DNA from 3 places in the Litorilituus sediminis genome. Region 3 is predicted to be linked to each of the others. Evidence: predicted binding sites of a transcription regulator. Region 3 holds the regulator's gene; each other region holds the start of a gene.
What was found. The regulator FNR, encoded in region 3, switches genes on or off when oxygen is low (the NO sensors DNR and NnrR bind a similar motif). The targets are predictions, from matches to a motif close to TTGATCTAGATCAA.
Positions count from the first base shown of each region.

Region 1 (3,288 bases), 100 kb from region 3:
GTATTAGGCGTTGTAGCCAAACGGGTCATCAATTGAGTGTGCTGGCTCGGTAAACCATTTTGGACCATTATCTGTCATATAAAAATGATCTTCTAAGCGAATACCAAACTCATCAGGCAATACTAACATTGGCTCGTTTGAGAATGACATCCCTTTAGCCAGTGGTGTTTTATCACTGCGAACTAAATATGGCCATTCATGAATATCAAGACCGATACCGTGCCCAGTACGGTGAGGACAGCCTGGTGTTTGATAATCAGGACCTAAACCTTGGCTTGCAAGGTACTCTCTTGCCGCTACATCAACCTCACCACAAGGGACGCCAATTTTTGCTGCATTAAATGCTGCAATTTGGGCATCTTTTTCAATTTGCCACATATCGCGTTGCCTTTGGTTCGCTTCACCAAATACATAAGTACGAGTGATATCTGAGTTGTATCCTTCCACTTGACAACCCGTATCAATTAATACGACGTCATTTAACTCAAGCGCTTTAGGTGTTTTAACACCATGTGGGAATGAAGAGTCTTTACCAAAGAGAACGATACAAAAATATGAACCGGCAGGTGCGCCAAGCTTAATATGTGCTTGGTTGATAAAACTCGTTACTTCAGCCGTAGTAATACCTTCATATAAAATACGTGCTACCGCTTTATGTACTTCTAATGTCATATCTTTTGCACGTTGCAATAATGCAATTTCGCTATCAGATTTTTGGCTACGACATGTTGCCGTGATAACTTTGGCATCAACTAAAGTTAATTCTGGGCTGACATTTTTAATGCCATTGGCAATGAAAAAGGATGAAGATTCATCAATGGCTAAAACGCCATTTTCTACACCAAACTGCTGTAGTAATTGTTGGGTTAGGGCATAAGGGCTTTCATGCTCATGCCAGCCGTGCACTTCACCTGTTAAGGTCATGTGTTGTTTAATGGTATCAATTTCAAAGTTTGGCACAATATAATGAATAGCACCTTGCTTTGTTACTAAAGCGCCAACCATACGTTCACTTGGGTACCAACGTGTACCAGTGAAGTAGTATAAGTTTGTACCGGCATTTAGATACATGGCATCAATATTATGCTCTTGCATCAATTGAGTTGCATTATCAATGCGTTGTTTAAATTCGCTTGTTGATATTGGCACAATATCTGTTGTCATATTGCTCAGTTTTTCTAACTCTATTGCAGCTGTTGAGCCGCCAACGCCAATTGTCATTATCTTTACCTCTGTTTATATTGATAATCAATAATCATCGAAATATACAATATACATCAATATTTCAGTAGTCGCAGGTTTTATTTTGTTTTTACTTTGTGTTAGCCAATATTTGCTGCTTGATCTTTATCAACTAAGTGGCCTGCTATGCTTGTGCTTTAGCTTATAGCAGAGTACTTTACTGTCAAGTTTTCAAGGAATTTAGCAATATTATGAGTAACAGTAATTTATTTTACCAAGAACAAAGTAACGAAGTATCGTTGTTTAACTATGCATTCGAGCATGAACTACCGGTATTAATTAAAGGCCCAACCGGATGTGGTAAAACACGTTTTGTTGCCCATATGGCAGAAAAGCTTAATAAGCCACTTTATACGGTTGCTTGTCATGACGATTTAACTGCTGCCGATCTTGTTGGTAGACACCTGATTGGCCCACAAGGAACCTATTGGCAAGATGGCCCTTTAACTAAGGCCGTTCGAGAAGGTGGGATTTGTTACCTTGATGAAGTTGTTGAAGCGCGTAAAGATACCACAGTAGTTTTGCACCCGTTAGCAGATGATAGACGCGTATTACCGCTAGAACGTACAGGTGAGCTTTTAGAAGCTGCACCAGGTTTTATGTTAGTTGTTTCATACAACCCAGGTTATCAGAACTTACTCAAAGGTATGAAGCCAAGTACTCGTCAGCGTTTTGTCGCACTGCGTTTTGATTATCCTTCGGCTGAATTAGAACAGCAAATCTTAATTAAAGAGGCAGGCGCAGATCCGCATTTAGCTTTTAAACTTGTTGAGCTGGCAACGGCATTGCGTAGACTTGAGCAAAATGATTTAGATGAAGTTGCTTCAACACGTTTACTTATTTACGCAGCCCGTATGATTGGCTCAGGTATGGCACCTTTGGAAGTGTGTCGTTGTTGTTTAGCTGAACCCTTGTCAGATGATCCGCAAACCGTTAAAGCACTAATGGACGTTGCCAAAATCTATTTCGATTAGATTTTGCATCTCAACCATTAAATATGTGATAGCAAGCAGACACTGTACTTAGCTTGCTATCATGTCAATTTTATCTCTATCAAATGTTATGAATTCTCAGACAATCGTTAGCCAGCAAAATAAAGAGCTCTCAAGCTCAACTCCAGCCCAGCATGTAGCTAAATTGCCGGGTGACTTAGCTATGTGGTTTTTTATTCTGGCAGAGTTAACTGTTTTTGCGATATTTTTTATTGGTTTTGCAATAGCAGAATATCAATCACCCGACATGTTTAGCCAAGGTAAGCAACAGCTGCACCAAAGTGCTGGGTTAATTAATACCATTGCGTTAATTACCAGTAGTTTATTTGTGGCGTTAGCATTAGCGCAAATGCATTTAAATAAAGGTAAGCAAGCTGCGCTGTTACTGATTCTGGCAAACCTTATTGCTGTCATTTATATCGTAGTAAAAATATGGGAGTACCAGGCACTTTTTTCTCAAGGTATCACGATAGAAACCAATACCTTCTTTACCTTATATTTCCTTATTACCATGTTTCACTTAATGCATGTGCTATTGGGTATGGTGATTCTTATTTATATTGCCAAGCGAGCTGTTTCAGGCGCATACGATAAAGGTAAAGTATCTGGGTTTGAATCCGGTGCAAGTTATTGGCATATGGTTGATTTATTGTGGATTATTTTATTTCCGCTTATCTATGTAATCTAATGAATGGATACTGAGTGTAAAAGTTATGTTTACTATACAAGAGACGACTAAAAAAGCGCTGATAAGCTGGCTCTGGTTAATTGTACTGACTTTCTTATCCGCCTATTTAGATCGTTTTATCGGTTATGGTTGGCTTGTTGTAAGTACAGCACTTTTTGTTGTTTTTCTTAAAGGGCAGCAAATTATCGATATATTTATGGAATTGAAGCATGCGCCGCGATTTTGGCGTATGCTATTATTAAGTTATGTATTGCTTATCCCTTTGATTCTAACACTAATATACTTAATTTAAGTCAAGGCAAAAGGACAATGTTATGATTGGCTCATCAAAACCTAGTACAAAATTCTCTGTAGTTTGTCAGTCAC
Region 1 covers NZ_CP034759.1:386,050-389,337, forward strand. The annotation lists gene EMK97_RS01745 (M24 family metallopeptidase) at 4-1,221, opposite strand; gene EMK97_RS01750 (CbbQ/NirQ/NorQ/GpvN family protein) at 1,434-2,216, shown strand; gene EMK97_RS01755 (cytochrome c oxidase subunit 3 family protein) at 2,305-2,922, shown strand; gene EMK97_RS01760 (cytochrome C oxidase subunit IV family protein) at 2,948-3,214, shown strand; gene EMK97_RS01765 (hypothetical protein) at 3,237-3,288, shown strand, end outside.
Region 1: EMK97_RS01750 (CbbQ/NirQ/NorQ/GpvN family protein) is a predicted target of FNR. The motif match lies at 1,341-1,354, and genes of this name have one in related genera.

Region 2 (3,288 bases), 860 kb from region 3:
CTTGATTGGACCAATCCTAGCTTGTATAGCACCTTAGCCATTGCCAATGGCAGCTTAACTAGAATAGTCATTTCGTCGCTTAATTCTGATAATCCGCTTAATTCTGAGAACCTTAGTTTAGTTGAATCTAGCTCAAGTGCTTCTCTACACTATCAAGTTAAGCACATTGCTACGCCACTAATTTCTTAGTTACTCTTTAGGTTGATATGATGACAAACTGTCAAACAATTATGATTCAGGGCACCACGTCTGATGCCGGTAAAACTACCTTAGTTGCAGGGCTTTGTCGTTTATTTGCCGATAAGCAGGTAAAAGTGGCACCATTTAAACCACAGAATATGGCATTAAATAGTGCTGTAACACCTTGTGGTGGTGAAATTGGTAGAGCGCAAGCCCTACAAGCTAAAGCTGCGAGGGTGGCGTTATCGGTAGATTTTAATCCGATTTTGCTAAAACCTAACAGCGATACTGGCGCTCAGGTTATTGTTCATGGTAAAGCGCTCAGTAATATGGAAGCAGAAAGTTACCATGATTATAAAAAAGTCGCTATGCAGGCTGTTTTACACTCTCATAAAAAGCTTAAGGAAAATTATCAACTTATTGTTGTGGAAGGGGCTGGTAGCCCGGCTGAAGTTAATTTACGTGAAGGTGATATTGCCAATATGGGTTTTGCTGAAGCAGTAGACTGCCCAGTTATTATTGTTGCAGATATTGATAAGGGCGGTGTTTTTGCGCAATTGGTTGGCACTTTAATGTTGCTCTCTCAATCAGAGCAAGACAGGGTTATTGGTTTTGTTATCAATCGATTTCGGGGAGATATCAGTTTACTTGAACCTGGACTTGAATGGCTGGAGAGAAAAACCAATAAACCTGTGTTAGGTGTTTTACCTTATTTGCATGGCTTAGATATATCATCAGAAGATGCGCTAACCACAAGCCAAAGTTATGATAAAGCGAATACTAAAGTTGAGATTGTTGTTCTAGTGTACCCTCATATGAGCAATCATACTGATTTTGATATTTTACGCCATCACCCACATATTAACTGTCAGTTCTTATTTGCTAAAAACGAAAAGACAAAGGTCAGTATTCCTGCATGTGATTTGATCATCTTGCCTGGGAGTAAAAATGTCCGCTCAGATTTAGCGTTTTTATATGCACGAGGTTGGCATCAGGATATTGCTCGGCACTTACGCTATGGCGGTAAACTTATTGGTATTTGTGGTGGTTATCAAATGTTAGGTCAAGTAATTCATGATCCGCATGCTATTGAAGGGCAGGCAGGTAGTTCAAAAGGGCTTGGCTACTTCCCAATAGAAACTGAATTAGCTAGTGAGAAAACGCTTGTTAATGCTGCCGGTACCATGATGCTTGGAGAGGCTAAAAGTGAGGTTTCTGGCTATGAAATTCACGCAGGTGTCACTCAGTTATTAACGAATACCTTAGCAGAAGATAAGCCTTCAGCAATGTTGACACTAGGTGGTGAAGAGCAGGGCTTTGTTTCAAATGATCAACAAATAGCAGGCTGTTATTTACATGGTTTATTTGATAACCCAAGTGCCTTACAACTACTGATTAGCTGGCTGGGCCTGAAAACTAATATTCAGCCTAGTTTAGACAGTCTCGAAGAGGAGGCTATTGAGCGGGTAAGTCATGCCTGTGAGCAATATTTAGCTATAGATAAACTAACAGCTATGTTACAAAGTTGGCGATAAACACCAATAACCTTATCTTTATTGTGGTTAAGCTTATGTCTTTGATATAGATCAAATAACTAACTAGTTATGCCGTTATACTGACGAAAATTGATGCTATTAAAGGGTGTAACGATGGCAGCACAAAAAAAGCAGTTAACTAACTATGCTACAGCTAAGGTGGATAAGGCTCATCAGGCAGAAAAGCCTATTGTTTATTCATGCTCTGGCTGTTCAAATTTAGCGCAAATGGCGCATAATATCTCGGTTAATATAGATGGCGACGGCTTAGCAGAAATGTCCTGTATTTCTGGGGTCGTTGGTAAAGTTGAGCCTATCATGGCTTTGGCTAAGTCAGGTAGGCCGATTATAGCAATTGATGGCTGTGAGCTTGGTTGTACTAAAGCCTGCTTAGATGCGAGTGATTTAGACAGTCATTACTATTTCAAATTAAGTGAGCTTGGTTTTGAAAAACGAAGTAAGTGGGACGATTCGTTAACAGAAAATACCATAGCTATGACAGCTATTTATGAGGCACTGTTAAAAGAGGGTATCGGCTTTAACTAGCCAAAGTTGATTACTCATTTTGATAAAGCCGCAACCTTGAGCAAGGTTGCGGCTTTTTTATTGCTTATTTGCGAAGTGTTTTTAGTTTAGCAAGTCAGCGTATTGATTATTTTTACCTAATGCCGCTTGGCTTCCTTTTAAGGAGAAGCTATAGCCGCATAAAGAGAAATTACCTCTAACAGCAAGTGCCTTAATGAGCGCCTGGCTATCAAGTGGCGAGAAGTTGGCGAAGTAGTTAATTTTACCTTCTACTTGCACATTGAGCGGTCTAAAGCCTTTGCCTTTATTAAACTTGATAGCTTGGCAGCTACTGTCACCCTTAGCGCTTAATTGTGACCATAATAAGCCATTGTTAACATCATCAGCTTGCCAAGCTATGGTTACGCCTTGGTGTTGTGATAAATATAGCTCGAAATTATCAGGCATAGATAAAGCGTGCAGTCGCTCAAGTTGACTACTCTCAGTAGCTATAACTGGCTGTAGTTCATTTTGCATAGAAGACGTTGGGCTGCTTTGCGAGCTTGTGGCATTATCATTAGATGGCTTTATCAGGCTAGCAATAAAGGCGATTAATAATATAAATGCAATAGCACTTGCCAAGATGATTTGTAGCTTTTTATTACCAAGTAGTTTAAGTCGAATTAGCTCACCAAAATCCACCTGGTTACTGCTGGCAGTATCACTATCTTCTGGCTGATGTGCTTGAGCGTTAAATTCATCAAAATGGATATCTCCAGCTTGGCTTGCTTGACCTACTAAGGTTGGTTCAATTCGATCATTACTGACGTGATGCTGATTGTGTGCTTCTTTGTATTGAGATAAATCTACCGGGCCAAAATAGCCTAATATATAATCTCTAGTTTGTTGTTCATTGGATAACTTACTTGGGTAAGTCATTAATAATAAACAAAATACTGAAGGAACTAATAAGAACCAATAACTAACACTACTACCTAATAGCAAAATAATGGTGCCAGCAACAATAAAAGCTGCGCCTGGTACAAATTGCCAATTTTTATTGAGTTTA
Region 2 covers NZ_CP034759.1:1,147,949-1,151,236, reverse strand. The annotation lists gene EMK97_RS05185 (histidine phosphatase family protein) at 1-189, shown strand, start outside; gene EMK97_RS05180 (cobyric acid synthase) at 207-1,715, shown strand; gene EMK97_RS05175 (putative zinc-binding protein) at 1,830-2,261, shown strand; gene EMK97_RS05170 (hypothetical protein) at 2,343-3,288, opposite strand, start outside.
Region 2: EMK97_RS05175 (putative zinc-binding protein) is a predicted target of FNR. The motif match lies at 1,757-1,770, and genes of this name have one in related genera.

Region 3 (3,288 bases):
AAATATTAACGAGCAAACATACCGCATAGGTAAACCTAACTGGCTGTTAAGCGAACAGGAAGGACATCATTATAAAGAATACTCGTGTGTACTGGTTAAAGTAGTTGAAAATAACCACAGCCAAGTAATCGCAAGCTTTAAGTTAGTTGATGAGATCAGAGATGATGCCGACAAAGTCATCGAACAATTGAATAAGTCTGCGACGACTATGTTGCTTTCAGGTGATAGCCAAATAGCCTGCGATAAAATTAAGCAAACAATCCCTCTGCACTCTGCACAAGGTGGCTTAACCGCTAGCGATAAAATGGAAATTATCCAAGCAAAACAAGCAAAAGAGCACCTCGTGGTGATGACCGGAGATGGCGTGAATGACTCTCCAGTGTTTGGCGCCGCGCATGTTTCTATCGCTATGGGCTGTGGCGCTGATATTGCCAAAAGCGGTGCTGACGTTATATTGCTGAATAATAAACTAACCAGTATTCTGACATTAGCTAAAGTAGCGAAGAAAACCCGAAAAATCATTTTTCAAAATTATCTCTGGGCGTTTGGTTACAATGCTATTGTACTACCGCTTGCAGTATGTGGCTTTATTACGCCCTATATGGCTGTTATCGGCATGTCAGCAAGTTCAATATTGGTTATCACCAACTCCCTGCGTTTACTTAAAAGGTAAGTAATCATGAGCATCATTTATATCTTAATCCCGATTGCAATTTTACTTACCGCCTTAGGTATTTATCTCTTTTTCTGGGCGGTAAAATCCGAGCAATTTGATGATTTAGAAAAACAAGGCATGAGTATCCTATTTGACGATAAAAAGGTTGACGATAAAAAAGGCTCTGAAAACAAGCAAGAGCAAGCTGAACAGACAAAAGATTACGGTAAAGAAGATAACCAGAGTCAATAATTGTGAGCCTAGATTTACTTTCAGCGTTTCTAATCGGCTTGGTTGGCTCAGGACATTGCCTTGGTATGTGTGGCGGTATCACCACCATGTTAACGTCTGCCATTACCACTAAAGCGGATAGCCAAGTTGGCAATATCTCTGTGCAAGTCACTCAAGCAAGACAAAAGCCTAAGCTCATTATTTGCTATCACTTTGGACGCATAGCATCTTACAGTTTAATTGGTGCTCTCGTTGGCTTTACTGGCTCAATTGCAGCGAAAAATATAGGTTTACCTATCGCTGGATTAAGACTTGTCGCAGCCGTATTTTTAATTCTACTTGGGCTGTATATTGGTCAATGGTTTATGTTATTAACACGTATCGAAGCCATTGGCGCCAAATTGTGGCGGAAAATATCACCTTTAGCCAATAAGGTCATTCCTGTTGATTCAGGCAAAAAAGCACTCACCTTAGGGGCGCTGTGGGGCTGGTTACCCTGTGGGCTAGTTTATTCAACCCTCACTTGGGCATTAGCCAGTGGTAACGCCCTAACAGGCGCTGGTATTATGTTACTGTTTGGCTTGGGCACCTTACCGGCCTTACTAGCACTCTCATTTAGCCTTGCTAGCATAAAAAATCTACTAGTCAAGCCAAAAACTAAACAATTTATGGCAATATTAGTTATAGCTTATGGTTTTTACAGTTTTTTTGTTGCATATCAATTAATGTTCTAATAACATTGCCTCATTACAGCGTTTTTTACATATTTGTGAGTAAATAAAAGCTATGCCCAATAAAAGTTGCCCAAGCCAACAACATATTCACTGTCAAAATTGTAGTATTAGTGAATTATGTTTACCTTTCTCCCTGAATGATAGTGAACTCAATTCCTTAGATGAAATTATTGATCGCAAACGCCCTATCCACAAAGGCGATAAGATCTTCCATGATGGCCAAGAATTACACTCATTATATGCAATTCGCTCAGGCACCTTTAAAACCTTTACCGTAAATGAACAAGGTGAAGAGCAAATTACTGGTTTTCATCTAGCAGGTGATTTACTGGGCTTTGACGCCATCGCAGAAAACGCTCACCCAAGCTTTGCCCAAGCGTTAGAAACCTCTATGGTATGTGAAATTCCTTATACCAACTTAGATAGCCTATCAAACACTATGCCTAAGCTTAAAAAGCAAGTATTACGTTTGATGAGTACTGAAATCAAAACAGATCAAGAAATGTTAACCTTGCTTAACAGAAAGAACGCCGAGCAGCGTGTGGCAACTTTCTTAGTCAGCTTAAGTGAACGTTACCGTGCTAGAGGTCTTTCAGCAACTGAATTTCGCTTAACCATGACTCGTAGTGATATTGGTAACTATATTGGTCTAACGGTTGAGACCATTAGTCGTCTACTTAATCGTTTTCATAAAAACGAGTTAATCAAAGTTGATGGTAAATTGATTACTATTTTAGACTTAGATGAACTGACTGATGTAGCAGCGCTCTAAGTTCAGCGCTTTTAGCTTAATAAAAATCCCATAAGTTACTCAATTATTTAATTAAGTAACTTATGGGATTTTTTTATCTCCGTTACAAAGTAAATTGATATAAAACAAGCATTAATCACACTATTTTGCTATAAAGTAATTAGACCAGTTAAACAGAATTGATAATTGCTTAAATAGAGGTTATTCATGGAAATGTATCAAAACATACTCGTTGTTGTCGACCCAACCACCAACGAACAGAAAGCCCTGAAAAGAGCCATTGAGTTGGCCAGTAAGATTAACGAAAACAGCGCAACGCCAACGAAAATTACCGCCTTCTTTAGTATCTTTGATTTCTCTTATGAAATGACCACAATCCTATCAAGCGGTGAACGCGACGCTATGCGTCAAATGGTCATAAAAGATAAACAACAATGGCTCGATGATATTATTGCTGAATTAGATTCAGGTATGGATATTAAAAGCCAAGTGGTTTGGCATAACCGACCATTTGAAGCCATCGTTAACCAAGTACTTGAGCATGGCTATGATTTAGTGATCAAAGGCACTCATCAGCACGATAAATTAAAATCAGTTGTTTTCACTCCTACTGACTGGCATATATTACGCAAGTGCCCTACGCCAGTGTTACTGGTTAAAGATCATGAGTGGCCGAAAAATGGCAATATCCTAGCAGCACTGAATGTTGGCAGCGATGAAGAAGAGCACTTATCTCTTAATAATGATATTACTGAACAAGCATCAGAGCTTGCTAAGCTTATTAAAGCGAACGTGCATCTAGTCAATTCATACCCGGGAACACCTGTTAACATTTCTATTGAAATTCCAGAATTTGACTCTTCAGAGTACAACAACGCCATGTTAAAGCATCATAAAGAAGCGATGGCTGCACATGC
Region 3 covers NZ_CP034759.1:284,649-287,936, reverse strand. The annotation lists gene EMK97_RS01315 (heavy metal translocating P-type ATPase) at 1-673, shown strand, start outside; gene ccoS (cbb3-type cytochrome oxidase assembly protein CcoS) at 680-907, shown strand; gene EMK97_RS01305 (sulfite exporter TauE/SafE family protein) at 910-1,620, shown strand; gene fnr (fumarate/nitrate reduction transcriptional regulator Fnr) at 1,673-2,392, shown strand; gene uspE (universal stress protein UspE) at 2,579-3,288, shown strand, end outside.